Regions from separate parts of the Mesorhizobium sp. M0830 genome, predicted to be linked through region 1. Evidence: predicted binding sites of a transcription regulator. Region 1 holds the regulator's gene; each other region holds the start of a gene.
The links. Region 1 encodes LexA, which represses DNA repair genes until DNA is damaged. Its sites were predicted from a motif close to TGTTCNNNNTGTGTTCNG; they were not measured.

Region 1 (9,930 bases):
CGTCGATCAACATCTACAAGGTGCTACATGCCGCGATGGAGATGCGGCCCGGCCGATCGGCCATCGTCGCCGAGGCTGACAGTTTTCCCACCGACCTCTACATCGCCGAAGGCGTTGCCTCGACCCGCGATGGGGTCCTTCTGCGCCTCGCGGGCGTCGACGCGCCAACCATCGAAGAGCTGATCGACGAAAGCGTCGCGGTGGTGCTGATCAACCACGTCAATTACAAATCGGGTGAACTGCGCGACATGGCGGCGCTGACGCGCATAGCTCATGCGGCCGGAGTGCTGATCGTCTGGGATCTATGCCACACCGCTGGCGCTCTGCCAGTCGAGCTCGATCATGCAAAAGCCGATTTCGCTGTCGGCTGCACCTACAAGTACCTCAACGGCGGTCCAGGCGCGCCAGCCTTCATCTATGCCGCGCAACGCCACCACGGCGCGATCAGCCAGCCGCTCAGCGGCTGGTGGGGGCATGCACGGCCCTTTGCCTTCGAACGAGGCTATGTTGCCGGCACCGGTATCCGCCGCTTTCTGTGCGGCACGCAGCCGGTCCTGTCGATGCGGGCGCTCAAAGGTGCGCTCGCAATCTGGAACGACGTCGACGTGGCGGCATTGCGAAAGAAAAGCGTCGCGCTGACCGAACTGTTCATCCAGCTCGTCGAAGCGAAGTGCGGCGCCTATGGCCTCACGCTGGAGAGCACCCGCGACGCGACCAGGCGCGGCAGCCAGGTGTCGTTCGTTCACGATCATGGCTATCAAATCATGCGGGCGCTGATCGAGCGCGGAGTGATCGGTGACTTCCGCGCGCCGTCAACCATCCGTTTCGGATTTACGCCGCTCTATGTCGGCTACAAGGACGTGTGGCTGGCGGTCGAGGTGCTGGAAGACATTCTGCGAACGGATGCATGGAAGGACCAGCGTTTCGCCGTCAAGGAGGCCGTGACCTGACGCAGTCGTCCCAACTGTTGTCGCATCGTTGCCTCTTGGTCGGATGATGGAGGGACGAATTTCCAGTGCACAAATCCGGTTGCCGCTGCTGGCCAACACTGGCATCAACAAATTAACCAAGGTTGGCATTTTGGCTTCGTTTCGTTCACGGCAGACGAACGCATGGAAGGCTGGAAATGCCCCGTCGCGGATCCATGGGCAGCTCATGCCAAAGCTTGGGCCAACGATGGGCGGCAGCCCATTAACCATAACAATTTCAATGCCGGAAAGCGCCTTGTGACGGCATGCCGTGATCACCCAAGCGCGCTGGCGCGCGCCAAATAATTTCAGCGGCCTTAACAGATTCATTAAACTTTAAACGGTTGCAGAACACAACTGGAACATATAGTGTTTGTTCTGGGTTTGTTTTCTGATTCTGGTTTTAGGTACCCTGGGGGCCGCCATGCTGACACGCAAGCAACACGAACTGCTGATGTTCATTCATGAACGCCTGAAGGAAAGCGGCATTCCGCCATCCTTCGACGAGATGAAGGAGGCGCTCGACCTTGCCTCCAAATCCGGGATTCATCGTTTGATCACGGCACTGGAAGAGCGCGGCTTCATTCGCCGGCTGCCCAACCGGGCGCGCGCGTTGGAAGTGCTGCGGCTGCCGGATTCGATCGCGCCCGGCCTCAACGCGGCGAAAAAGTTCTCGCCTAGCGTCATCCAGGGCAGTCTTGGTCAGGCCAGTCTCGGCCAGGGCGGCCTTGGCCGGCAGATCAAGCCGGCGTCTTCACGGATGCCTTCAGCCGGCAATGACGACGACGTGGTCTCCGCCGTGTCGATCCCTGTGATGGGGCGCATCGCCGCCGGTGTGCCGATCGATGCCATCCAGCACCAGACCCATTCGATCTCGGTGCCGCCGGACATGATCATGGGAGGCGAGCACTATGCGCTGGAGGTCAAGGGCGACTCGATGATCGAGGCCGGCATCTTCGACGGCGACACCGTCATCATCCGCAACGCCGATACGGCGAGCCCTGGCGAGATCATCGTGGCGCTGGTGGATGAAGAGGAAGCGACGCTGAAGCGGTTCCGCCGCAAGGGTGCCTCGATTGCTCTCGAAGCCGCCAATCCGGCCTATGAGACACGGATTTTCGGACCAGACCGGGTCAAGGTGCAGGGCAAGCTTGTCGGCCTGATCCGCCGTTACTGAGGCACCTGCGGTTTAACGACGGGCTTGTCCGGTCTCTTGAAGGGCGGCAGGCCCCTCGCCTCACGCGAAAACTTACGTTGCACGTGCCAAGGCCGGTAGGGCCTACCCACCGCAAAGCTGACCGTTGCCGGCGTGGTCGCCGACTGGCGATCGAAGAAGACGGCAGCACTGCCATTGCTAGCCAGTTGCCGTTTGGTGATGACGAGAACCAGCGGGTTGTGACAAGCGTCATAGGCCGTCGCGTCGTTGATGACGATCAGGTCGGCGAAGCCGCAGGCTTTCCAGGTGTCCTTTCGGTCCTCGACATAGGCAATGATAGCACCGGACGGATGCCTGGCGAGACAAACGCCTGATGTGCAATAGAATGGCGCTCCCGCCGGCATTTCAGCCGCATCCTCGACGTCGAATTGCCCGTCGCCTTCGTCGAACACCTCCGGCGCGATAATGCTTTCGGATGTCAGCGCACGCTTCCAGTTGTCGACGGTGAATTCGTTCGGCCTGGCCCGGCTGACCGCGAGTTCGCCGCCGCCAATCGGCAGCGCCACCAGCCTCGCATCCTCCGAGACCAGCACGTCAGGTGCGCGCGTATCCGAGACGGTCAACAGGCCGGCAAGCGCGAAGGGAAGCGCTGCGAGCCGCAACCATGTGGTCGCCATCGTCGCGATGACCAAGGCAATCGTCACCAGCACGACGGATTGCTGCGAAATCAAACCGATTGCGTCGACTGGCGAACGCTCGGAAATCCATCCGGACATCGCGATCATCACCGTCAGGCCTTTGCCCATCAGATAGAGGGCCGGCCAGTCCAACCCGAATGGCATCAGCAGCGCGCTGGCGACAGCCAGGAACATTACGACTGTTACGATAGGCATGATGGCCAGGTTGGCGAACAGGCTGAGCGGCGACACACGCTGAAAATGCCAGATGGCAAACAGCGCCGTGGCGCTGCCAGCGATGATGGAGGTCATGGCAAGGCCGGCTGCCGCCAGCAGGAGTTTTCGCGTCAGGAAGCCGGGCAAGGATCGCTTTGGCGGCGGTGGCCTCGCCTTCCCCGCACGATGATCCGCCCAGCCGGCATAGGCACCGACCAGCGCGGCCGTCGCGGCAAACGACATTTGAAAACTCGGGCCGACCACTTCATGCGGCGACACCATGATGACCGCGATCGCCGAGATCGCCAGATTGCGCATCGTCAGTGCTGCCCGATCAAAAAGAACGGCAATCAGCATCACCGCCAGCATGATGAAACTGCGCTCGGCGGCAACGACGACGCCTGAGATGATAAGATAGGCGGCGATCGAGAACAGTGCGGCAGCCGCAGCATACTTCTTGACCGGGCGACGCGCGGAAAAATCCGGAAACAGGGCGAAGGCGCCACGCAGCAAACCCATGATGGTGCCAGCGACCAGCGCCATGTGCAGTCCGGAAATGGAGATGATGTGATAGATGCCGGTACGCCGCATCGCCTCGTTCACGTCATCGGGAATGCCGGCGCGAACGCCGACGATCAGCGCCGCGGCGATCTCGCCTTCGGCGCCACCGACGCTGCCCCTGATGTGATCGGCAATGGCCTCACGGGCTTTTTCGATCCCCGAGGAAAGCCGGGCCGCCAACGGCATGTTATCGTCGTCGGTGACGACAAGTTTTGGATTGCCGAGAAAGAAACCGCTGCCGCCGATGCCGGCGAAATAGCTGTCGAAGGAGAAGTCGTAGCTGTCCGGCCGCACCGGCCCGGTCGGTGGCAACAGCTTGGCATACCCAGTGATCAGGGAACCGGCGGTCATGTCCGCCGGGATATTGCGTGCCGAAAGCCGCACCCGCTCCGGCGCATAGCGCAGTTTCGGCCTTGCAGTCGATGCCACGTCGATTGTCAGCCGGATGCGACCGCTCTCCATCCGTTCGAGCGAGACGACCCGGCCGGTCACTTGCGTCGAGATTTCCGAGCCCAGCATCTGCGTTCCGGCTCGCCATGTCTCGACCTTCGCGGCGAGCAGGCCGAGTGTACACAAAAGCGCCGCCATGAAGGACAGATGGGTTTTCGGCCAGGAACGCGAGACCAGCGCACAGAGCCCCGCCAAGATGACAACTGCGACAGGCTTTGCGAAGTCCGGCTCCGCCACAAGCGAAAAATAGCCGATCGCCCCGCTTGCCAGGCAGACCGGCACCAGCAGGAAGGCCACGCCTCGGTCGAGTTCCAGGCCCGCCGCCATGGCCAGGCTATTGCGCAGGCGCGGCGGTGATATCAGGCCAATCTGCCGGCGCAAGCGCACGATCCTGCTGGCTTCGGCAGTTGGAACAGGGGCGGAGACACCGGCTTGCAAAGGCGCCTTGTCGGGTGCCGGCACAAGGGGCGATGGCGGCGGCAATGAAGCTGGCAGTGGCGCTGCAAACAGGGACCGCTCGCTGACGCCAATGACAGCGTCCTCGTCCTGATCCGAGCCCCAGCCTCGTCCAGCCATCGGGTCTGCCCCTTGCGCCCTCGACACCCTATGCTACATGAACGCCGGGCGCGCGAAAGTCCGCGCACCGCACCCGCTTCAGATGGTTTCCGAGAGTTACATGTCCGACAAGGTCGTCACCCGTTTTGCTCCCTCGCCCACCGGCTACCTGCATATAGGCGGCGCGCGCACGGCGCTGTTCAACTGGCTGTATGCAAGGCACACCGGCGGCACGATGCTGCTGCGCATCGAAGATACCGATCGCGAACGCTCCAACGACGCGGCGACGGCTGCCATTCTCGACGGACTTTCCTGGCTCGGCCTGACCTGGGACGGCGAGCCGGTGTCGCAGTTCGAGCGCGCGCCGCGCCACCGCGAGGTGGCCGAGGAACTCGTGCGCCTGGGCAAGGCTTATTATTGCTATGCCACGCCGGCCGAACTGGAGGCGATGCGCGAGGCCGCCAGAGCCAAAGGCCTGCCGCCCCGCTATGATGGCCGCTGGCGCGACCGTGCCCCCTCAGAGGCGCCTGCAGGCGACAAGGGTGCCATCCGCATCAAGGCGCCGACCGAGGGCGAGACGATTGTCCATGACCGTGTCCAGGGCGAGGTACGCTTCCCCAACAAGGATCTCGACGATTTCATCATCCTGCGTTCGGACGGCAATCCGACCTACATGCATGCAGTCGTCGTCGACGATCATGACATGGGCGTCACCCATATCATCCGCGGCGACGATCATCTGACCAACGCCGCGCGCCAGACTGTGATCTACAACGCCATGGGCTGGGCCGTGCCCTCGATGTCGCACATCCCGTTGATCCACGGTGCCGATGGCGCCAAGCTGTCGAAGCGGCATGGCGCGCTCGGCGTCGAAGCCTATCGTGCCATGGGTTATCTGCCGGAGGCATTGCTGAACTACCTGGCGCGCTTGGGCTGGAGCCACGGCGACGACGAGATCATGTCGATCGACGATATGATCTCCTGGTTCGACATCGGTGACGTCAACAAAAGCGCGGCCCGATTCGACTTCGCCAAGCTGGAGGCGATCAACGGCGCGCATATGCGCCGCATGGGCAACGCCGAGCTGTTCGATATCTTCATCGCCACCCTGCCCTATCTCGAAGGCGGCTCGGCGATGGCCGCGCGTCTGAACGACAGCAACAAGGCGCAGCTGCTGGCCGCGTTGCCGGGCCTGAAGGAGCGCGCCAAGACGCTGGTCGAACTCGTCGATGGTGCTGCCTTCCTGTTTGCCACCCGGCCACTACCGATCGACGACAAGGCGGCCCTTTTGCTCAATGACGATGCCCGCAAGATCCTGCGCGGCGCTCACGAAGCTTTGAATGGGCTTACAAGTGATTGGACGGCCGCCTCGGCAGAGGCCGCGATCCGCGAGGTTGCCATGGCTGGTGGCCACAAGCTCGGCGCTGTGGCCCAGCCTCTGCGCGCCGCTTTGACCGGCAAAAGCACCTCGCCGGGCGTGTTCGATGTGCTTGCCGTGCTCGGCCGCGAGGAAAGCCTGGCGCGCATAGAAGACCAAATCGATTAGGAGCAAACTGGCCCAAGAAGATTGGCATTGAAAGGCGGGTTTCGCAGTGCAACATTAGGCCTTGGCCCAATCTGGCACGCACCTCCTGAAATGCGGTGGCGAATACGCGCATTGCGGTGATCTCAACGTGTCGCTCTGCGGAATTTTTGCCTTTGCCGGCATGAGGAAACAAGAAGGAGTTTGCAATGACCGACGCTGCTAAAAAACTGGACTTGGGCGGCAAGGGCCAGGAGGCCACGGCAACGCTTGCATTCGCCGGCAAGACCCACGAATTCAAGGTGCGAAGCGGTTCTGTCGGGCCTGACGTCATCGACATCGCTTCGCTCTACACCACCACCGGGGCCTTCACCTACGATCCCGGCTTCACCTCGACCGCAAGCTGCGAATCCGAAATCACCTTCATCGACGGCGACGCCGGCATACTGCTGCATCGCGGCTACCCGATCGACCAGTTGGCCGAACACGGCGACTTCCTCGAGGTCTGCTATCTCCTGCTCTACGGTGAATTGCCGACCAAGGCGCAGAAGGACGATTTCGATTACCGCGTGACGCGCCACACCATGGTGCACGAACAGATGTCGCGCTTCTTCACTGGATTCCGCCGCGACGCGCACCCGATGGCGGTGATGTGCGGCGTGGTCGGCGCGCTGTCGGCCTTCTATCACGATTCCACCGACATCTCCGACCCGTATCAGCGCATGGTGGCGTCGATGCGGCTGATCGCCAAGATGCCGACGATCGCCGCGATGGCCTACAAATACCACATCGGCCAGCCCTTCATTTATCCGAAGAACGAGCTGAATTTCGCCGCCAATTTCCTGCATATGTGCTTTGCCGTGCCATGCGAGGAATACAAGATCAACCCGGTGCTGGCGCGCGCCATGGAGCGCATCTTCATCCTGCATGCCGATCACGAGCAGAATGCCTCGACCTCGACCGTTCGTCTCGCCGGCTCTTCTGGCGCCAACCCGTTCGCGTGCATCGCCGCCGGCATTGCTTGCCTGTGGGGGCCGGCCCATGGCGGCGCCAATGAAGCGGCGCTCAACATGCTGGGCGAGATCGGCCATGTCGACAATATCCCGGAGTTCATCGCCCGCGCCAAGGACAAGAACGACCCATTCCGGCTGATGGGCTTCGGCCACCGCGTCTACAAGAACTACGATCCGCGCGCCAAGATCATGCAGAAGACGGCGCACGAGGTTCTGGGCGAGCTCGGCATCAAGGACGATCCGCTGCTCGACATCGCTATGGAACTGGAGAAGATCGCGCTGACCGATCCCTATTTCATCGAGAAGAAGCTCTACCCGAATGTCGACTTCTATTCCGGAATCACGCTGAAGGCGCTGGGCTTCCCCACCACGATGTTCACCGTGCTGTTCGCGGTCGCCCGCACCGTCGGCTGGATCGCGCAGTGGAAAGAGATGATCGAGGATCCGCGCCAGAAGATCGGCCGCCCGCGCCAGCTCTACACCGGCGCGCCGGAGCGCGACTACGTGCCGATCGCCAAGCGGTGATGAGAGCGAATAGCGAATAGCGAATAGCGAATAGCCAGTAGCGAATAGGGACTTTTATATAGGGCGTAGCGTTGGTTTCCCGCTAAACAACGCTAAGGGGGAGCGAAGCTTGAACATCGTCATGCTGCCCGCTGTTTCGCGGACAGATTGAGAGCTTTCCGGCCGGCTGCCTTGGCTGCTCGATCCCAAAGGAAGTCGCCGGAGAAGGCAATATGCTCCCACCCGCTCGGCCGAATTCAGATCCATGACCCAAACGAGCCATTCCGACAGGTAAGCTCGAATGTCTTGAATGTGGTAGAATACGATATTGGTCAACCGTCGCCGCATCAGCCATCAATGAACGCGCGGAAAATAGGGATTTGCTGAGTGCTGGTGAGGTCAGTTTCTTATCGGAACAACCAATGCTATGTTCCGCCGGGGCCAGGCCAACAATGGACCGCAAGCTTTCCGCGATTCTAGCCGCAGATGTAGTGGGCTATTCGTCTCTGATGGAGCGCGACGAGGCCGGTACATTCGAGCGCCTTCGTGCCGGACGCAAAGAGCTGTTCGAACCCGAAATCGCTCGCCACCACGGCCATATCTTCAAGCTGATGGGCGATGGGATGCTGGCCGAATTCGGCAGTGTCGTCGATGCCGTCGAATGTGCAGTGTCGCTGCAGCGCGGCCTGTCCGAGCGCAACGCCTCGCTTCCCGAGTCGGAACAGATCCTGGTGCGGATCGGTATCAACCTCGGCGAGGTGATCGTTGACGGCGACGACCGGTATGGCGATGGGGTCAACATCGCGGCCAGACTTCAGCAGTTAGCGGAACCGGGCGGCATCTGCGTCTCGGGAAAAGTGGCCAAGGAGGTCGAGAGGAAGCTAGCGTTCACATTTGCGTCAATGGGCGAACAGAGGGTTAAGAACATCACCGAACCAGTTCGGGCGTATCGCGTACTGCTTGATCCAGCGGCAGCGGGCAAGACCCTCCATGCTCGCCGCCAGCCGCGCGCCTGGCGTCTTCCAGTCACGGCGGGTGTTCTCGTCCTGGCTCTCGGCCTTGCAGTAGCATGGTGGCAGCCGTGGGAGAGGCCTGCACAGCTTGCCGTTCCGACCGTCAGCGAGGCAGCCGACACCCGGGCCTCGCTAGTCGTCCTGCCCTTCGACAATCTCAGCGACGACAAGGAACAAGAATATCTCGCCAACGGCTTCACCGAGGATCTGACGACCGCACTGGCGCGTGTGCCGGGTCTTTTCGTCTTCTCCCCCAACGCGGCCTCCGCTTACAAGGACAAGGACCCAAAGCCGGCGGAGATTGCGGCGGCATTGGGCGTCCGGTACCTGCTGAAAGGCTCGATTCGCCGCGTCGGCGACGACATGCGCATCAATGCGCAGCTGATCGATGGCTCGACTTCCAGACATCTCTGGGCGGAGCGTTTCGACGGCCGGTGGGCAGACGTATTCGCGCTGCAGGACAGCGTTGTCAGCAGCATAGCGGGTGCGCTCCAGCTCCGCCTGGTGAGCGGCGCGCCGGCTACCCGGGCCGGAGGCACCAGTAATCCCGAGGCCTATGAGGCCTATCTCAAGGGGATGGACATCTACAACCGTATCAACACGCCCGAGGAGTTTGCGCAGGCTGTGAAGTATTTCCAGCAAGCCGTGCAACTCGACCCCGATTTCGGCGCGGCGTACGCCCAGCTCGCCTGGGCCTACTGGGACGCGGATGTCGGTCGGGTCGTAGTAATGGGGCTTACGACCGACGTGGCCCAGGGCAAGATCTATGAAACCCTGGAAGCGGCGGCCAGGTATCCTTCGCCGGGCTACTATCAGCTCGTCGCCGAGTTGATGGTCCGCGAGCACGACTCGGACGACGCAGTTACCGTTCTTCTGAAGTCGGTGGCGCTAGATCCCAGCGATACTTGGAATTATCTCTCGCTGGCCAATGCTCTGAATTTCAACGGCAGGCCGAAGGAAGTGCTTAGCTATCTCGATGCGGCTGCGCGCGTCGACCCAAACTCGTGGATGGACTACAGGCGCTACCAAGCCGGACTGGCCGAGTTCGGCCAGGAGAAGTTTGAGGACGCGGTTCGCTCTATCGAGAAGATGGACCTTATATCGGCCGATCCACGGGCGAAATTTTATGCCCTGCAGGTCCTTATTTCGGCCTATGGGCATCTTGGGCGCACAGACCAGGCCGCGGCGGCTTTGGAAACGCTTAGGAAGGTTGTTGCGCAGAGAATGGAATGGGAGCCGAGCCAGTTGATGACCCAGGATTACATGGTGTTCAAGAATACAGCCGATATCGAACG
Region 2 (9,930 bases), on a different contig from region 1:
TCGGGAATTCCTCCACCGGCGCCACATGTTGGATGCCGGCATTGTTGATCAGAATATCGACCGACCCGAATGCCTCGGCAGCTTTGGCGACAAGTGCCCTACATTCCGCCGCCTTCGACATGTCGGCCTTGACGTAGGCGCTCTTCACGCCGTGTTGTTTGGCGATGGCATCGGCGATGGCGTGGTCGGCTTCCGTGTCGGAGAAGGAATTGACGACGACATTATGGCCTTCGCCCGCCAGCGCCTGGGCTATGGCCAGGCCAATGCCGGATGTGGAGCCGGTGATGACTGCGGTTTTCCTGGTGGCCAAGGGCGGAATCCTCTGGTTGCGGCAAGAGCAGGCCTATGTTGCAGTGCAGCATATATGCCCAATGTGACGCAATAACAGCGGCCAGATTTGTCCGGCGAGATGACATTTTTGTCATGAGCCGCTGCAGCAGGACGTAAGCCAAATCGCCCTGTCCTTCCCCGCAAGCGAAACGATCTTCAGGCAACCAGGTCCGGCACCGGCCCGACATAACGCGACTGCGGGCGGATCAGCCGACCGGTTTTCTGCTGCTCGCGCGCATGCGCAATCCAGCCGGAAACACGCCCGGCAGCAAAGACATTGCTGAAGGCTTGGCTGGGAAAGCCCGCCGCTTCCAGCAGCAGCGCGGTGTAGAACTCGACATTGGTCTGCAGCGAGCGCGACGGCTTCGCAACCCGCAGCACGTCGAGCGCCGCTTGCTCCACCGTCTCCGCGAACGCCAACCGGCGGCCGGCTTCGCCCTCGCCGCCGAGTTGCCGCACCACCGCTTTCAGCACATCGGCACGCGGATCGCGCACGCGGTAGATGCGATGTCCGAAGCCCATGATGCGCTCGCCATGCGCGACCGCGTCGCGCAGCCAGCCGGCCGCATCGCCATGCGCCTGGATTGCATCCAGCATCTCGATGACAGGGCCAGGCGCGCCGCCATGCAGCGGCCCCTTGAGCGCGCCAAGCCCGGCCAGCATGCACGAAGTCAGGCCGGCCTGCGTGGACGCGACCACGCGTGTCGCAAAGGTCGATGCATTGAGACCGTGATCGCAGACGGTCACCAGATAGGTGTCGAGCGCCTTCGCCAGCCCTGGCGAGGCGACGCTGCCACTCAGCATCCGCAACATGTCGGCGGCGTGATCGCCCCGGCTGTCCGGGGAGATCGCCTCCTCGCCGCGTTGCAGGCGAAGCAGGGCCGGCGTCAGCACCGCCGGCGCCGCGATCAGCAGCAAGGCGTCCGTCAGCGTGTCGTCGTCCGGCAGCAGCGCCATGCCGGCACGCATGGCGCTGTAGATATCGAACGATGCCAGCAAGGGCAGCGACGGCAAAAGCCGCTCGAACACATCAGCACGCGCCTGACCCAGAGCCCGCGTCAGTTCCGCATCATCGGGAAGATCGTCGAAAAAGCCATCGAGCAGCAGCCGAACCACCTGGGCATAGCTCCAGCGGCCGGCCAGTTCCGGCAGCGAATGACCCCGGACCGTCAGACGACCGCCCAAGCCATCCACGTCGGAGAGCACAGTTTCCGCCGCTACAACATCATCGAGTCCATTCGCCATAGCCTTGTCTCCTTGAAGCTTCTGCGGATCGGAGATAAGGCTGGGCAACATCGCCATCAATCTTGATCAATAGAATCAATATGAGAGTTCGATATGTCCGAGTGGCTGTCGCGAGAAGAAGCGCTTGAACGTCTCCAGGTGCGGGCGCAGACGCTGTACGCCTATGTCAGCCGTGGGCGCATCGGCATGCGGCCCGACCGCGCCGATCCGCGTCGCAGCCAGTATCGTGCCGACGACATAGCGGCGCTGGCAACCCGGAGGGCGCGCGGAAGGAGCCCCTCGGCCATCGCCGAAAGCGCCATTGCCTGGGGCGAGCCATCGATCGTCACCTCCATCTCAACCGTCTCGCATGGTCGCCTTGTCTATCGTGGCCAGGACGCCGTTGCGCTTTCTGAGAATGCGACACTGGAAGAAACAGCCGCAGTGCTATGGGATCTGCCTGGACCGGTGGCTTTCGAAGCGCCGTCGCCGGATGCGCCCCTTGAAGACAGCCGAGCCGCGGCCTTTGCGCAACTTGCCATGCTTGCCGGCCAGGAACGCTCATCTCTCGGGCGCAATGCCGCGTCGCTGCATGCCGATGCCGCGCACGCTGTCGGCGTGTTGGCCGGCGCGCTGGCGGGATCAGGTCCGGTCCACCGGCGATTGGCGCACGACTGGTCGGTGGATGCCGGCGGCGCGGAAGCGATCCGCCGCGCGCTTGTCCTGCTTGCCGATCATGAACTGAACGCGTCGACCTTCGCCGCGCGCGTCGCGGCCTCGACCGGCGCGCCGCTGGCCGCTTGCCTGCTCGCGGGGCTCTCGACACTGTCAGGCCCTCGTCATGGCGGCGCCGGCGAGGCGGTGATGCAACTGGCCGAGGATGCGGCACGGCACGGCGCCGATGCGACGATCCGGCGCTGGCTCAGTCATGATCGACCGCTGCCGGGCTTCGGTCATCAGCTCTATCCCGACGGCGATCCGCGGGCGGAGGCGCTGCTGTCGGTAGTCGAGGTAGACGGCACACTGTCGTCGCTGTGCGACGCGGCCCATGCCGCGACTGGTGCGCTTCCCAACATTGACTTTGCCCTGGCCGCGCTGACGCGCAGCCTTGGCTTGCCGCGCGATGCGCCGTTCCGCCTGTTCGCACTCGCACGCAGCGTCGGCTGGGCCGCGCATACGGTCGAACAGATAACAAGCGGAGGCCTTATCAGGCCCCGCGGCCGTTATGTGGGAGTGCTGCCATAGGGCCGAAAGGGTACCGGTCTTCGGAAAAGTGGGACGGGCAGCGATCCGATGTGCCGTTGCTATCGGATCTTTCGATCCGAACGCCTCAAGACATCGTATCGAGCTTGCGCTGCATGGCTGCGATCTGGTCCTTCAGTTCCTGCAGGTCGTCGGGCTTGTCAGGCGTTTCCTTCTTGGCCGGCTCGGACGCTGGCGTAGCGGCTGGTGCGGAGCCCGCGGGCGGAAACGGCGTGAACAGACGCATCGCATTCTGGAACATTTCCATATTGCGGCGCGTCTGCTCCTCCAGCGCCTTGATTGGCGTGGTGATTTTCATCATGTCCAGCGGCGACTTGCCGAGAGCACCCTTCATCTGCTCGCGAAAGCGCTCCTGCTCCTTGGAGAAGGCGAGCATCGACTGTTCGAGGAAGCTCGGCACGATCATCTGCATCTGGTCGCCGTAATAGGCGATCAGCTGGCGCAGGAACGGGATCGGCAGCATGTTCTGCCCATCCTTGTTCTCCAGTTCGAAGATGATCTGGGTCAGCACCGGATGCGTGATGTCGTCACCGGTCTTGGCGTCCTGGACGGTGAACTCCTCGCCCTTCTTGACCATCTCGGCGAGGTCCTCGAGCGTCACATAGGTGCTGGTGCCGGTGTTGTAGAGGCGGCGATTGGCGTATTTCTTGATGATGATCGGATCGTCTTTCGCGGCCATCTACATCCTCCCGGGGACACCGGCGAGCCTCTGAGTAAGCCGCCGATAACGATTGTGCCTTTTTTGAGGATATGCGCAAAAGCCTCACAATTCCAAGCAGTTTGTGCAGTGCGGGATCACTAAATGCTGCATAGCGGCCAAAATATGCTGCGCAGCAATGAGGGAACTGCCGCCCCGGCGAAGCACGACCCGCTTGCGACGCATGGGCGCCATGCCCATTTCCGGTTTGACTTGGATCATGGAAAGGGCAAGAAAAGTCGCCAACAACGCCCAAAAATACGACAGCTCGAAGTCCGGAGAAGAAAATGACCTCTGCCAATTCCATCGTCGTCGCCAGCGCCGCACGCACACCGGTCGGCTCCTTCAACGGCGCCTTCGCCGCCACCCCGGCACATGAGCTCGGTGCCGTCGTCATCAGGGAATTGCTGTCGCGCGCCGGTGTTGAACCAGGCGAGGTCGACGAGGTCATCCTTGGTCAGGTGCTGACCGCGGCGCAGGGTCAGAACCCGGCCCGCCAGGCATCGATCAATGCCGGCCTGCCCAAGGAAACCACGGCCTGGGGCCTCAATCAGGTTTGCGGCTCGGGGCTGCGCGCCATTGCGCTCGGCATGCAGCAGATCGCCAGCGGCGACGCCAAGGTGATCATCGCGGGCGGCCAGGAATCGATGTCGCTTTCGACACATGCCCAGCACCTGCGCGCCGGCGTCAAGATGGGCGACTTCAAGCTGATCGACACCATGATCAAGGACGGGCTGTGGGATGCCTTCAACGGCTATCACATGGGCAACACCGCCGAAAACGTCGCGCGCCAGTTCCAGATCACCCGCGACGACCAGGACCAGTTCGCACTGGCCTCGCAGAACAAGGCCGAGGCCGCGCAGAAGGCCGGCAAATTCAAGGACGAGATCGTCGCCGTCACCATCAAGGGCAAGAAGGGCGACACCATTGTCGACCAGGATGAGTACATCCGTCACGGCGCCACGATCGACGCCATGACCAAGCTGAAGCCGGCTTTCGACAAGGACGGCACGGTAACCGCCGCCAACGCCTCCGGCATCAATGACGGCGCCGCGGGTGCTGTGCTGATGAGCGAAGCGGAAGCAGTGAGGCGCGGCATCACCCCGCTGGCGCGTATCGTGTCCTGGGCAACCGCCGGCGTCGATCCGCAGATCATGGGCACCGGACCTATTCCCGCCTCGCGCAAGGCATTGGAAAAGGCCGGCTGGTCGGTCGGCGATCTGGACCTGATCGAGGCCAACGAAGCCTTTGCGGCGCAAGCCTGCGCCGTCAACAAGGATATGGGCTGGGATCCTTCGATCGTCAACGTCAACGGCGGTGCGATCGCCATCGGTCACCCGATCGGCGCCTCAGGTGCCCGCATCTTCAACACACTGGTCTTCGAGATGCGCCGGCGCGGCGCCAAGAAGGGCCTCGCTACGCTCTGCATCGGCGGCGGCATGGGCGTCGCCATGTGCGTGGAGGCAATCTGAGAAAAAGAGTGAATGGTGAGTGGCAAATGGTGAATGGCGGGTAGCCGTCCGTCTTCGACCATTCACCATTCACTATTGACCATTCACGAAAAACTCTAGGGAGGAGGAACTTCATGACCAAGGTAGCAATCGTCACGGGCGGATCGCGCGGCATCGGCGCGGCGATCTCGATCACATTGAAGAACGCCGGCTATTCGGTTGCCGCCAACTATGCCGGCAATGACGAAGCGGCGGCGAAATTCAAGGCCGAGACCGGCATTCCGGTCTACAAATGGTCGGTCGCCGACTATGACGCCTGCGCCGCCGGCATCAGCCAAGTCGAGGCCGATCTCGGCCCCGTCTCGGTGCTGGTCAACAATGCCGGCATCACCCGTGACGCCATGTTCCACAAGATCACGCGCGAGCAGTGGAAAGAGGTCATCGACACCAATTTGTCGGGCGTCTTCAACATGACGCATCCGCTGTGGAGCGGCATGCGCGACCGCAAGTTCGGCCGTGTCATCACCATCTCCTCGATCAACGGCCAGAAGGGCCAGGCCGGCCAGGTCAACTATTCCGCCGCCAAGGCCGGCGACATCGGTTTCAGCAAAGCTCTGGCTCAAGAGGGGGCGCGCGCGGGCATCACCGTCAATGTCATCTGCCCCGGCTACATCGCCACCGAGATGGTCAAGGCGATCGACGAGAAGGTGCTCAACGAGCGCATCATCCCGCAAATCCCCGTCGGCCGCCTCGGCGAGCCCGAGGAGATCGCGCGCTGCGTCGTTTTCCTGGCTTCCGAAGATGCCGGCTTCATCACCGGCTCGACCATCACAGCCAATGGCGGCCAGTATTTCGTCTGACGACGCGGCGATGTAGGCGATAGATCGACGGGCCGGTACGCCGGCCCGTTTTTCGTTGCCAGCCTGATCTTTTCGAGATGTCCTCGTCGGTCGCTGACCCAATCCGGCACGCAAAGGTTAACGGCCGGCCGCTGCCGTGTGCGAAACCTGTTCCCAAGCCTGTGGATAATTGGTGGAAAACCTGTCTACAACACTAGGTATTGGGGTGAACAAACCAGGAAAATCATGCCATCGCCGATTCGTCTCCGATTCGTTCTGGCTTTGACCGGAAAGTTAACGATGGCGACCTGAATCGCCAGCCCAATCCTTAACGTTGATTAGGAAAGATCAATAATTTCATGCCGTTGGGCGAGGAACGCCAAGCCTTCATGATCGCTCATGGGCAAAGGTTAACGTCATAGCCCTCCTAGCATGAAACGGGCCAGTTCCGGGATTCAGCATGTGGTGCGTTCAGTGGTCGCAAAACCCACATATAGCCGTGAACAAAAGCTGAATCTGCAGGAGTCACTGATTCGTCGCCGATTCGTTCCAGACTCGTTCTATCCGTTAATCCGCAGCCGATTGAGAGCTTGACAAAGACCCCTTCTAGCCGCCGGCGGAACATTCCGCTTTCGCTTCTCGCCCGAAATCCCTATGTGTCCCCTGTCATACGCGCCAGTTGAGGCACGCTCCCGACAACCAGAGGCCAGAAGCCTTATTTCCGGATCAATGAACATCCAGCCGAAACACACTGAGCCACTGATCCTTTCGGGTCGCGACGTGACTGCCGTACTTGGGCCCACCAACACCGGCAAGACCCATCTCGCCATCGAGCGCATGGTGGCACACGAGAGTGGTATCATCGGCCTCCCGCTCAGGCTGCTGGCGCGCGAGGTCTATGCCCGCGTCTGCGAAAAGGTTGGCGCCCACAAGGTCGCGCTGATCACCGGCGAGGAAAAGATCCAGCCGGCGGGCGCGAAATATTCGGTCTGCACCGTTGAGGCCATGCCGCGCGAGACCGATGCCGCCTTTGTCGCCATCGACGAGGTGCAGCTTGCCGGCGACCTCGAACGCGGCCACATCTTCACCGACCGCATCCTGCATCTGCGCGGCCGTCAGGAAACGTTGCTGCTCGGTGCCGCCACCATGCACGGCATTTTGCAGCGCCTGCTGAGAGGCGTCTCTGTGGTGACGCGGCCGAGGCTGTCGCATCTTGCCTATGCCGGCTCCAAGAAACTGACCCGTCTGCCGCGGCGCACGGCGATCGTCGCCTTCTCCGCCGACGAGGTCTACGCCATCGCCGAACTGATCCGCCGGCAGCAAGGCGGTGCCGCAGTCGTGCTCGGCGCGCTCAGCCCACGCACCCGCAACGCCCAGGTGGCGCTGTTCCAGTCGGGCGATGTCGACTATCTCATTGCCACCGACGCCATCGGCATGGGCCTCAACCTCGATCTCGATCACGTCGCTTTCGCCCAGAACCGGAAGTTCGATGGTTATCAGTATCGCAACCTGATGGCGGCCGAGCTTGGCCAGATCGCCGGCCGCGCCGGTCGGCATCTGCGCGACGGCACCTTTGGCGTCACCGGCCAGGTCGACCCGCTGGACGAGGAACTGATCAAGAAGATCGAAGGCCATGATTTCGATCCGGTGAAGGTGCTGCAATGGCGAACCGCGCGTTTCGACTTCGCCAGCCTCGATGCGCTGAAGCGCTCGATCGAAACCAATGCCCCGGTCGAAGGACTGACGCGTGCGCTGCCTGCAGTCGACGCGCAGGCGCTTGAATATCTGTCGCGCGACGAAGACATCCGCGCTCTTGCCAGCAATGCCAAACGCGTGGCGCTGCTGTGGGAGGCCTGCGCGCTGCCCGATTACCGCAGGATCGCGCCGGCCCAGCATGCAGACCTCATTGCTTCGATCTACACGGACCTTGCACGGCATGGCCATGTCGACGAGAATTACATGGCCGAGCAGGTGCGCCGCGCCGACACCACCGAGGGCGACATCGACACGTTGTCGCATCGCATTGCCCAGATCCGCACCTGGACATTCGTGTCGAACCGGCCCGGTTGGCTGGCCGATCAGGCACACTGGCAGGAAAAGACGCGCGAAATCGAAGACAGATTGTCGGATGCGCTGCATGAGCGGTTGACGAAACGCTTCGTAGACCGCAGGACTTCCGTCCTCATGCGGCGCCTTAGAGAAAATACCATGCCTGAAGCCGAAATTAGTCCTACCGGAACCGTCCTTGTCGAAGGCCACCATGTCGGCGAGTTGCAAGGGTTCCGCTTCACCGCCGACCAGACCGTCGGCGGCGAAGACGCCAAGGCCGTGCGCACCGCCGCCCAGAAGGCGCTGGCCGCCGAGTTCGAGGCGCGCGCCGAGCGCTTCGGCGCTTCAGCCAATGGCGACATCGCGCTTGGCTCGGACGGCACGCTGCGCTGGATCGGCGCGCCGATCGGCACGCTGGTTTCGGGCGAAGACGCGCTGAAGCCGCGCCTGGTGCTGTTGGCCGACGAACAGCTGACTGGCCCGGCACGCGACAAGGTCGCCGCGCGTGCCGAGCGGTTCGTCAATTTCCAGATCGAATCGCTGCTGAAGCCGCTGGTCGACCTTAAGAATGCCGACCAGATTTCCGGCATCGGCCGTGGCATCGCCTTCCAGCTGGTCGAGAATTTCGGTCTCATCAACCGCCGCGACATCGCCGAGGAGATGAAGTCGCTCGACCAGGAAGGTCGCGCCGCCCTTCGCCGGCTTGGCGTGCGCTTCGGCGCCTACCATGTCTTCGTGCCGGCGCTGATCAAGCCGGCGCCCGCCGGACTGGTGACGCTTCTCTGGGCGTTGAAGAACGACGGCAAGGACAAGCCCGGCTTTGGCGACGTGGTTCACGCGCTCGCTTCCGGCCGCACATCGGTGGTCATCGATCCTGCCTTCGACAAGACCTTCTACAAGTTGGCCGGCTACCGCAATCTCGGCCGCCGCGCCGTGCGCATCGACATCCTGGAACGGCTGGCCGACCTGATCCGCCCGGCGACCAACTGGAAGCCGGGTCTCGGGCAACGCCCGGACGGCGCCTATGACGGCCAGTCCTTCATGGTGACGCCGCCCATGATGTCGATCCTCGGCGCCACCGCCGACGACATGGAAGAAATCCTGAAAGGCCTGGGCTACCGCGCCGAGCCTAAACCGGCCGTCGAGGTCAAGGCACTGCTCGAAGCACAGGACAATGCCGCGCGCGAAGCTGCCGCTGCCAAGCTGGCGGCGGAAGCGGCGGCACGTGCCGAACAGGCCAAGGCGGCAGAAGCCGCGGCAACCGACGCGGCCGCGGAGGCAGCGATCGAAGGTTCGGAGCCGGCATCGGACGCAGTGGCCGCTTCGGAAACGCCGGCCGAAAGTCCTGCCGAAATCATCGCAGACACCGCCGCAGAACCTACTGTGCCCGATGTGGCGGAACAGGCGGACACTCCAGTCGAAACCGTGCAGGACGAAGCGCCGGTAGCCGAGATTGTTGCAGAGGCCGCCGAACCTGCGCCGGTTGAACCACAGGCAGCCGAGATTGAAACCGCACCGGCCGAGCTGACGCCAGATGCCGCGCCCGCAACGGACGCCGCGCCAAGCGAACCTGCAGCGGCGGCTGAAGCGGCCGCCAGCAGCGAACCCGCCCCAGAAGCCGAAGCGCCAAAGCCCATACTGTTGTGGCGCCAGGGTCGCTTCGAACAGCGCCCGCGCAACCGCGACGACAGCCGCAGGAACAATCGCCCGCGCAACGGGCAAGGGCGCGGCCGAAGCGATGCGCCTGTGGATGCTGCCGGCGCCCCAGCCGCAGTTCCACCTGGCGATCGTCCGGCCCATGAAGGACGGCGCGAAGGCGCCGGCAAGCCGCGCTTCGACCGTTCGAAGTTCAAGCCCAAGCCTCAGGCCGAAGGCGAACAGCGGCGTGACGGCCGCCCGCAAGGCGAACAGCGGCGTGATGGCCGCCCGCAAGGCGAGCGGTCGGACCGACGCGATGGCCGGCCCGACTGGAAGGGCGGCAGGCCGGACGGCAAGGGTGCGCAAGGCAGCAAGCCGGCTTTCCAGCCGAAGCCGCGCGAGGAACGCCCGGTGCGCTTCGATCCTGACTCGCCGTTTG
Region 3 (9,930 bases), on a different contig from region 1:
AAGGACAAGCTGATCCACCCATATCTCGACCTGAAGCTCGAATATTACGACCTCGGCATCGAGCATCGCGACGCGACCAACGACCAGGTGACTATCGATTCGGCCAACGCCATCAAGAAATACGGCGTCGGCGTGAAATGCGCGACCATCACCCCCGACGAGCAGCGCGTCGAGGAATTCAAGCTGAAGAAGATGTGGAAGTCGCCGAACGGCACCATCCGCAACATCCTCGGCGGCACGATCTTCCGCGAGCCGATCATCATGAAGAACGTGCCGCGGCTGGTGCCCGGCTGGACCAAGCCGATCATCGTCGGCCGTCACGCCTTCGGCGACCAGTACCGCGCCACCGATTTCCGCTTTCCCGGCAAGGGCAAGCTGACGATCAAGTTCGTCGGCGAGGATGGCAAGGTGATCGAGCACGATGTCTACGACGCGCCCGGCGCCGGCGTCGCCATGGCCATGTACAATCTCGACGAGTCGATCCGCGAATTCGCCCGCGCCTCGCTCAACTACGGCCTGCTGCGCAACTATCCGGTCTATCTGTCGACCAAGAACACCATCCTCAAGGCCTATGATGGCCGCTTCAAGGACATTTTTCAGGAAGTCTACGAGGCTGAATTCGAGGCCGAGTTCAAGTCGAAGAAGCTATGGTACGAGCACCGGCTGATCGACGACATGGTGGCTTCCAGCCTGAAATGGTCGGGCGGCTATGTCTGGGCCTGCAAGAACTATGACGGCGACGTCCAGTCCGACACGGTGGCGCAGGGTTTCGGCTCGCTCGGCCTGATGACCTCGGTGCTGATGACGCCGGACGGCAACACGGTGGAAGCCGAAGCCGCGCACGGCACCGTCACACGCCATTATCGCCAGTACCAGAAGGGCGAAGAAACCTCGACCAATTCGATCGCCTCGATCTTCGCCTGGACGCGCGGCCTCGCCCATCGCGCCAAGCTCGACGACAATGCAGAGCTGAAACGCTTTGCCGAGACGCTGGAACGGGTCTGCATCCAGACCGTCGAATCCGGCTTCATGACCAAGGACCTGTCGCTGCTGATCGGCCCCGACCAGCCCTGGCTTTCGACCACCGGCTTCCTCGACAAGATCGACGAGAACCTGCAGAAGGCGATGGCCTGACCTCTCGAGGTTCGGGAGGGCCAGCATGGGCAAGCCCATCGTCTACGGGGCGAATTACAGCGTCTATGTGCGCATTGTCCGCCTCGTGCTTACGGAAAAAGGCATCGACTACGAGCTTGTGCCGGTCGATGTCTTTGCCGTCGAGGGTATTCCCGCCTGGTATTTCGAGCACCACCCGTTCGCCCGCATCCCGGCTTTCGAGCATGATGGATTTCGGCTGTTCGAGACGAGCGCGATTGCCAGATATATCGACGAGGCGTTTGACGGGCCGAGCCTTCAGCCCGCGAGACTCCGCGTCCGCGCAACGATGAACCAAATCCTCGGCATGCTCGACGCTTATGCATACAGATCCATGGTCTGGGATGTCGCCGTCGAGCGGCTGGAGAAGGAAGCCCCTGACGAAGCACTGATCGCCAACGGGCTTTCGCAGGCAAGCAAGGCGCTTCAGACGCTTTCCTCGCTGATATTGCCAGGGCCGTGGCTGCTGGGCGACCAGCTGACCCTGGCCGATCTCCACGCGGCGCCGATCGTGGGTTATTTCGTCAAGGTCGCCGAAGGACAAAGCCTGCTAGCTGAATTTCCGACGATCCAGGCTTGGTGGGAGCGGATTTCAGCTCGTCCAAGCTTTGTCGCGAGTGCCCCGACGAGCTGATCGGCCTGAGCACGCCGGCGAACTCGCATCGCGGCAATCGCACCGGAGATGGCTAAAGACTGATTGCCGGCCGTGTGACCATCAGCCATAGAATGGCAAGCACGGCAGCGAAAGCAGGAAAGCCGCAGGCAAACCAGATCCGAAAAAGGCGCTTCTCTTCGGCGGGCAGCGGTCCATTCTCGATGGCCGCCTGTCGCGCCAGATTCCGGATCCGGATTTGTATCCAGACCACCGGCAGCCAGAACAGGCCTGTCACGACATAGAGCAGCAAGGACAGCACAATCCAGCCTTCGGACAGTGGCCAGCCCATGGTCCGCGCCAGCAGCGCACCCGTGATCGGCTGCGCGACAACGGCGGTCGCCGTGAAGATGGTGTCGGCGATGACCACCGTTCCGGCGACATGGGCGACGATATCGGCGCGGCCGGTGCGCTGCGCCATCAGCATGAAGAAGGCGATGCCGGCGCCGGTGCCGAACAGAACCGTGGCGCCGATGATATGCGCCCAGCGCAGTATGTCGGCCCAGAGGCTCATCGCTCGTCCAAAATCGCCAGCGCCACCAGGGCAAGGCAAAGTGCAGGTACAGACTTGACCATTGCTCCCAGAGGATCGAGCCACAGGTCGGGCGCAAGTGCGGCTGCCACGCTGAGGTAAGCCAAGGTGATGGCAATCATCCCCATCAGCGCGAGGCGCGCAAAGGACCGAACGATAACAGCGGCGCCGACAACGAGGTCGGCGGCACTTCCGGCAAGAACCATCCCGAACGCCAGCGCGGGCGACAGGCCATGCGAAACCAGAATGTCGGCAGCCGCGTCGTACCGGGCGAAGCCGACAATGCCGGAGACCAGCCAGAATAGAGAGAGGACGCCCAATACGAGCGGTTTCAGAAGCCAAAGACGCGCGAACCAGCGCTCCTGAACATGCGCCGGAATGGTAGCCAGCGTTCCCTCCAGCGGCATTAGCGGGTGGCCGGAAACCTCGCTCCAAGGCACCGGGTTTCCGGTGACGCCGCGCCCAAGCGCGGCAAGGGCTGCGCTGCGCAATGGCGATCGCCAGCCAAGCAGCCCAAGGCCATCAGCAACAACAGCCGCGATACGGCCGAAAAAGGCCGGCATCGGCACAACTCGGGCGGGTGGCAACCCAAGCCATGCTCGAAAGGCGGCCAGCACTTCGGCGAGCGAGCGCGCCTCGGCTTCGACGAGATCGACGGAGAGGCGCGGCGGCAAGGATCCGGCGACCGCGCGCGACACCGCCTCGGCAACGTCGGAGACGGCCACTGTCTGGATCGGCTGGCGCGCCATGACGACAGGAACAAAACCGGGAAAGGCCGCAAGCGCGCGTAACAGTGCCGTCCCGCCATAGGCGGCGGGCGCGATCACCAGTCCTGGGCGCAGGATCGTCCATGCCAACGAGGAGGCCGCGACTGCCTCGTCGCCCCGTGCCTTGGTGCGGAAGAAAGCATCTGCCGAGGCCGGATCGGCACCGATGGCGGAGATCTGGACGAAGCGGCTGATACCGGCCTGTTCGCAGGCAGCGACCACCGCCGTCACCGCGGCACGATGGATGGCGTCGAGGCGATCGCGCGGGCCGTCCTGCAGCGCGCCCGCCGCATTGACCACTGCATCCATGCCGCCGACAACCGGCAGCCAGTCTTCAGCGGAAAGCAGTTGCGCAATGTCGGCCGCAATCCAGCGCACCGCTGGCCAGCGCCGCTCGGCATCGCTGACATCGCGGCCGAGGCCGGTTACCTGATGCCCGTCGCGCTGCAAGCGGCTGACGATGGCTTCGCCGACCAAACCGTATCCGCCAAGGACGAGCACTTTCTTGCCGGCGCTTTCGGGCATGGGCGGCTTTCAGGCGGCTTCGAGTGCAGCCTTTACCGCGGCGATCGCATCATTGGCCCTGGACGCATCTGGACCACCGGCCTGGGCCATGTCTGGCCGCCCGCCGCCGCCCTGCCCGCCCAATGCGGCGGAGGCCACGCGCACCAGATCGACGGCGCTGAAACGGCCGACGAGATCGTCGGTGACAGCGACCACAACGCTCGCCTTGTTGTCCTCACCGGCGCCGACGAAGACGACGACGCCCGAACCCAGCGAGGTCTTGCCGGCGTCAGCCAGCGGCTTCAAATCCTTTGGCGAGACGCCGGAGACCGCCTTGCCGAGGAAGCCGACACCCGCCACCGTCTCGTTCTCGGCCGGCGCACCAGCCGCCGCGCCGCCGCCCAGCGCCAGCTTCTTGCGCGCTTCGGTCAGCTCCTTTTCGAGCTTCTTGCGCTCGTCGAGCAGCGCCTCGACACGCGCCGGCACGTCGGCCGGCGAGATCTTCAGCGTCGCGGCGACCGATTTCAGGCGCCGGTCCTGCTCATCGAGATGTTTTCGCGCCGCCTCGCCGGTCAACGCCTCGATGCGGCGCACGCCGGCGGCGACCGCGCTGTCCGACACGACACGCACCAGGCCGATGTCGCCGGTCGCCCTGACATGCGTGCCGCCGCAGAGCTCGACCGAATAGGGCCGGTTGGCCTTGGCGCCATGCACGCCGGTGCCCATCGAAACAACGCGCACTTCGTCACCATACTTCTCGCCAAACAGCGCCATGGCGCCTTCGGCGATGGCATCGTCGACCGACATCAGGCGCGTGTTCACTGGGCCGTTCTGCACGACGATCTCGTTGGCCATGCGCTCGACCTCTTCGAGATCCTCCGGTGAAATCGGCTTGTTGTGCGAGATGTCGAAGCGCAGACGCTCCGGCGCCACCAGCGAGCCCTTCTGCGCGACATGGCTGCCCAGCACCTCACGCAGCGCCTCATGGATCAGATGCGTCGCGGAGTGGTTGGCGCGCAGCCGGGAGCGCCTGCTATGGTCGACCTTCAACTCGACTGCGGCGCCCGTCTTGACCGTGCCGCTGGCCACCTTGCCGATGTGCACGAACAAGCCATCAGCCTTTTTCTGCGTGTCGGAGACCTCGATCGAGAACCCCTCGCCTGAAATGATACCGGTGTCGCCCATCTGGCCGCCGGACTCTGCATAGAACGGCGTCTGGTTGACGACGATCGCCACCGCATCGCCCTTGCCGGCGCTGTCGATGGTCTTGCCGTCCCGGACAAGCGCCTGGATGATGCCTTCGGCCTGTTCGGTCTCGTACCCCAGGAACTCGGTGGCGCCCGCCTTCTCGCGCACCGAAAACCAGACGGTTTCGGTGGCCGCATCGCCGGAGCCAGCCCAATGCTTGCGCGCCTCGGCCTTCTGCTGCTCCATGGCATTGGTGAAGCCGGCAAGATCGACCGAGATGCTGCGCTGGCGCAGCGCGTCCTGCGTCAGATCGAGCGGGAAGCCGTAGGTGTCGTAGAGCTTGAAGGCCGTCTCGCCGTCCAGCATGTCGCCGGCATGCAGTGTTTCCGTCGCTTCCGAGAGCAGGCCGAGGCCACGCACCAGCGTCTTGCGAAACCTGGTCTCCTCGAGCTTCAGGGTCTCGGTGATCAACTGCTCGCCGCGCACCAGTTCCGGATAGGCCTGGCCCATCTCGCGCACCAGCGCCGGCACCAGGCGCCACATCAGGGGATCGCGGGCACCGAGCAGCTGCGCATGACGCATGGCGCGGCGCATGATGCGGCGCAGGACATAGCCGCGGCCTTCGTTCGACGGCAGCACGCCGTCTGCCACCAGGAAGGATGACGAGCGCAGGTGATCGGCAATGACGCGAAAGGACGCGACCGTCTCCTTGTCGGGACCCTGTCCAAGCGCTGACGACGCCGCCTCGATCAGATGACGGAAGAGGTCGGTCTCGAAGACGCTTTCCACCCCTTGCAGGACGGAGGCCATGCGCTCCAGGCCCATGCCGGTGTCGATCGACGGGCGCGGCAGATCGATGCGCTCCTCCTTCGTCACCTGTTCATACTGCATGAACACCAGGTTCCAGAATTCGAGGAAACGGTCGCCGTCCTCTTCCGGGCTGCCGGGAGGTCCGCCCCAGATGTGTTCACCGCGGTCGATGAATATCTCCGAGCACGGCCCGCAAGGTCCGGTGTCGCCCATCGCCCAGAAATTGTCCGAGGTCGCGATGCGGATGATGCGGTCATCGGAAAACCCGGCGATCTTCTTCCAGAAGCCGGCCGCCTCGTCATCCGTGTGATAGACGGTGACCAGCAGCTTGTCCTTGTCCAGGCCGAATTCCTTGGTGATCAGGTTCCAGGCTAGTTCGATGGCGCGCTCCTTGAAGTAGTCGCCAAAGGAGAAATTGCCGAGCATCTCGAAGAAGGTCAGATGGCGCGCGGTATAGCCGACATTGTCGAGGTCGTTGTGCTTGCCGCCGGCGCGAACGCTCTTCTGGGCGGTCGAGGCGCGCGAATAGGGCCGCTTCTCCAACCCGGTGAAGACGTTCTTGAACTGCACCATGCCGGCGTTGGTGAACATCAGCGTCGGATCGTTGCGCGGCACCAGTGGGCTCGACGCGACGATCTCGTGACCTTCCTTGCGAAAGTAGTCGAGAAATGTCGACCGGATTTCGTTCACGCCACTCATGAATGCTGCCTTTTCGAGAGAGCCGCCGGCAAACCGGCGGAAATGGGCTCTGCGTTTCCAGAGATAGAGTTGGCCTTTTAGCCGCCGCGCTTCACCCTGTCCAGAAACACGGAATTGGTCCATTCCACGACCTTTGCCGGCTGTCCGAGCCAGGCCCCGTTTCCCTGCCAAGACGCAAAAAACCGCCGGCGCTAGGCCGGCGGTTCGAAACGCAATTAACACGGAACTCGATTACATAAGCCTGAGATAATAGAGCGAGATTATGGCCGAACTCCGGCCATCGCGCGAGGCTCTCACATCGCGCCGGATTCCTCCTCGAAACCGTCGTCGCTACCTTCGGAGCCGCCATTCTCAAGGAATTTCTCGGCGATCAGCCCGGCATTTTGCCTGAGCGCGAGTTCGATCTCGCGCGCGGTGTCGGGGTTGTCGCGCAGGAACAGCTTGGCGTTTTCGCGGCCCTGGCCGAGACGCTGCGAATTGTAGGAGAACCAGGCGCCCGACTTCTCGACCACGCCGGCTTTGACGCCGAGATCGACCAGTTCGCCGGTCTTGGACACGCCTTCACCATACATGATGTCGAACTCGACCACCTTGAAGGGCGGCGCCAGCTTGTTCTTGACCACCTTGACGCGGGTCTGGTTGCCGACGACCTCGTCGCGGTCCTTGACCGAGCCGATGCGGCGGATGTCGAGGCGCACCGAGGCGTAGAATTTCAGCGCGTTGCCGCCTGTGGTGGTTTCGGGCGAACCGAACATGACGCCAATCTTCATGCGGATCTGGTTGATGAAGATGACCATGGTGTTGGAACGCGAGATCGAGGCGGTCAGCTTGCGCAGCGCCTGGCTCATCAGGCGAGCTTGCAGGCCGGGCAGCGAATCGCCCATCTCGCCTTCGATTTCGGCGCGTGGCGTCAGCGCAGCGACCGAATCGACCACCAGCACGTCGATGGCGCCGGAGCGCACCAGCGTGTCGCAGATTTCCAGCGCCTGCTCACCGGTATCGGGCTGCGAGATCAGGAGGTTTTCCAGATCGACGCCAAGCTTGCGGGCATAGACCGGATCGAGCGCGTGTTCGGCATCGACGAAGGCGCAGATGCCGCCCTTCTTCTGGGCTTCGGCCACCGTGTGCAGGGCCAGCGTCGTCTTGCCCGAGCTTTCCGGCCCGTAGATCTCGACGATGCGGCCGCGCGGCAGGCCACCGACGCCAAGCGCGATGTCGAGGCCAAGCGAGCCGGTCGGCACCGTTTCGATCTCGACGACCTGCTCGTTCGCGCCGAGCCGCATGATCGAGCCCTTGCCGAAAGCCCGCTCGATTTGCGACAGCGCCGCATCCAGAGCCTTTGATTTGTCCACCGCTTTGTCCTCTACCAGCCGCAAAGAATTCTGAGCCATGATACATCACCCCTTGGTCGTCAATGAAGGCCGGACAATCCGTAATCCCTGCCCCAATTTGTACCTTTTTTGTTCTCGTTTGGCAAGAGGGGTCAAATATCTGAAAAACAATAAATATCCAGATCTGTTCTTTTTTTGTCTCACGATTTGGCTTCACGATGTCTAACGCATTGGGCCAGGCGGCTCGATTGTTTCGATCCGCCGAATCGCTACCTTCGCGCGCGAAGCTCCGTCACGCAGCCTAGCGCTTGTGCGACTGGAATAACAAAGGTCATATCGCCTGCATGCTGAAATCCGCGAGAATACTGGCCGTAGGTGGCGCCCATATCGACCGGCGCGGCCAAGTGTCGGGCCCGTATGTGCCCGCCGCCTCCAACCCGGGCACTATGCACGAGGATGTCGGCGGCGGCGTTTTCAACGCGCTGCGCAGCGCGGTTCGCCGTGGCGTCTCCGCGTCGTTGCTGTCCGTGCGCGGCGGCGATGCCGCTGCCGATACCGTTTCACGGGCCATCGCCGCGGCAGGCATTGCCGACCTGTCCGCGGTGTTCCTCGACCGCACCACGCCGAGCTATACGGCGCTGATCGACAGCGAGGGCGAATTGATCGTCGGCTTTGCCGACATGGCGCTCTATGACCTGGCCTTTCCCAAGCAGATCAGGCGCTCCAGGGTCCGCGAGGTGGTCGCGGCGGCCGATGCCATCTTCTGCGATGCCAACCTGCCGACGGCGGCACTGGAGCGGCTGGTTTCGCTTGCCGCCGGCAAACCCGTCTTCGCCATTGCCATTTCGCCGGCCAAGATCGTGCGTTTGAAGCCGGTGCTTGGCAATCTGACCGTCGTCTTCATGAACCGGCGCGAAGCGATCGCACTGGCGGACCTGGACGCGGCGGCTTCCCCGCAAGACATCGTCGCCGGGCTGAGACGCGCAGGGCTCAAGAGCGGCGTGGTGACGGCGGGCGGCAGTGCCATGCTGGGCTTCGATGAAGCCGGCGTCTTCTCGATCCTGCCGCCGCCGCCAAGAAGGGTGGCTGACGTCACCGGCGCCGGCGATGCGCTGGCCGGCGCAACGGTCGCTGCCTTGCTGCACGGCCTGCCGCTACGGGTGGCCCTGCGCGAGGGCATTGCCGCGGCGACGCTTGCCATTGAAAGCGCCGACGCCGTGCCGGATTTCACCGCGGCGACCTTCGCGGAGGCCTTGGCTCTTGTGCCGGACGCGCAGGAAGTGGCATGAGACCGGCAAATTCACAGTGCCGGAATCTTTTCGCAGGCCCCTTGTGGATGCGCTTCATTCCGGGTTGGAGATCCAGATGACCCCAGAAACCGCCCGCCCCTTCATCGATATCCACGCGCCGGTGGCGCAAGCCCTGGCCGCCAGCCGGCCGGTGGTGGCGCTGGAAAGCACCATCATCACCCATGGCATGCCCTACCCCGACAATGGCGCCATGGCGGCCGATGTCGAAAAGATCATCATCGATGGCGGCGCCGTGCCGGCGACGATCGCCGTGGTCGGCGGCCGAATCAAGATCGGGCTGTCGGACGGCGAGCGTGAGTCCCTCGCCATGACCGGCGACGCCATGAAGCTGTCGCGCGCCGACCTCGGTTTTGCGGTGGCGCAAGGGCGCACCGGCGGCACCACGGTCGCCGCCACCATGATCGCGGCGCATATGGTCGGCATAAAAGTGTTCGCCACCGGCGGCATCGGCGGTGTGCACAAGGGTGCCGAAAAGAGCTTTGACATTTCTGCCGACCTCGACGAACTGGCGCGCACGCCGGTCATCGTCGTGTCGGCCGGCGCCAAGGCCATCCTCGACATCGAAAAGACGCTGGAAGTGCTGGAAACGCGCGGCGTGCCGGTGATCGGCCATGGCTGCGAGACGATGCCGGCCTTCTGGTCGCGGCATTCGCCGTTCCGCGCGCCGCTGACCCTACACAAACCGGAAGAGATCGCGCATTTCTACCAGACTCGGGCTTCGCTGGGGCTCGCCGGCGGCATGCTGATCGCCAATCCGGTGCCCGAGAACCACGAAATTCCGGCCGAAGAGATGGCCGGCTACATCGAAGCCGCGCAGAAGGCCGCCGAGGCGCTCAACGTCACCGGCAAGGCGGTGACGCCGTTCCTGCTGTCGAAAATCCTCGAACTGACCGGCGGCCGGAGCCTGAAGACCAACATCGCGCTGGTGGAGAACAATGCGCGGCTTGCGGCAAGGATTGCGAAGGCGCTGTAGCCGCCAATGTCG

Region 2: the regulator LexA is predicted to act here: its motif matches at 6,350-6,367, upstream of NKI20_RS03095 (helicase-related protein).
Region 3: the regulator LexA is predicted to act here: its motif matches at 7,755-7,772, upstream of recA (recombinase RecA).

Annotation. Positions count from the first base shown of each region.
Region 1 covers NZ_JAMYOR010000058.1:21,569-31,498, forward strand. Annotated here, with positions in the region: gene kynU (kynureninase) at 1-950, shown strand, start outside; gene lexA (transcriptional repressor LexA) at 1,393-2,145, shown strand; gene NKI20_RS26680 (ComEC/Rec2 family competence protein) at 2,139-4,604, opposite strand; gene gltX (glutamate--tRNA ligase) at 4,705-6,129, shown strand; gene gltA (citrate synthase) at 6,315-7,643, shown strand; gene NKI20_RS26695 (adenylate/guanylate cyclase domain-containing protein) at 8,075-9,930, shown strand, end outside.
Region 2 covers NZ_JAMYOR010000003.1:84,434-94,363, reverse strand. Annotated here, with positions in the region: gene NKI20_RS03125 (3-hydroxybutyrate dehydrogenase) at 1-310, opposite strand, end outside; gene NKI20_RS03120 (citrate synthase/methylcitrate synthase) at 487-1,575, opposite strand; gene NKI20_RS03115 (citrate/2-methylcitrate synthase) at 1,669-2,799, shown strand; gene phaR (polyhydroxyalkanoate synthesis repressor PhaR) at 2,885-3,496, opposite strand; gene NKI20_RS03105 (acetyl-CoA C-acetyltransferase) at 3,802-4,986, shown strand; gene phbB (acetoacetyl-CoA reductase) at 5,100-5,825, shown strand; gene NKI20_RS03095 (helicase-related protein) at 6,534-9,930, shown strand, end outside.
Region 3 covers NZ_JAMYOR010000039.1:214-10,143, reverse strand. Annotated here, with positions in the region: gene NKI20_RS21525 (NADP-dependent isocitrate dehydrogenase) at 1-1,134, shown strand, start outside; gene NKI20_RS21520 (glutathione S-transferase family protein) at 1,160-1,786, shown strand; gene NKI20_RS21515 (DUF2269 family protein) at 1,839-2,318, opposite strand; gene NKI20_RS21510 (SDR family oxidoreductase) at 2,315-3,628, opposite strand; gene alaS (alanine--tRNA ligase) at 3,638-6,304, opposite strand; gene recA (recombinase RecA) at 6,598-7,695, opposite strand; gene NKI20_RS21495 (carbohydrate kinase family protein) at 7,980-8,924, shown strand; gene NKI20_RS21490 (pseudouridine-5'-phosphate glycosidase) at 9,001-9,918, shown strand.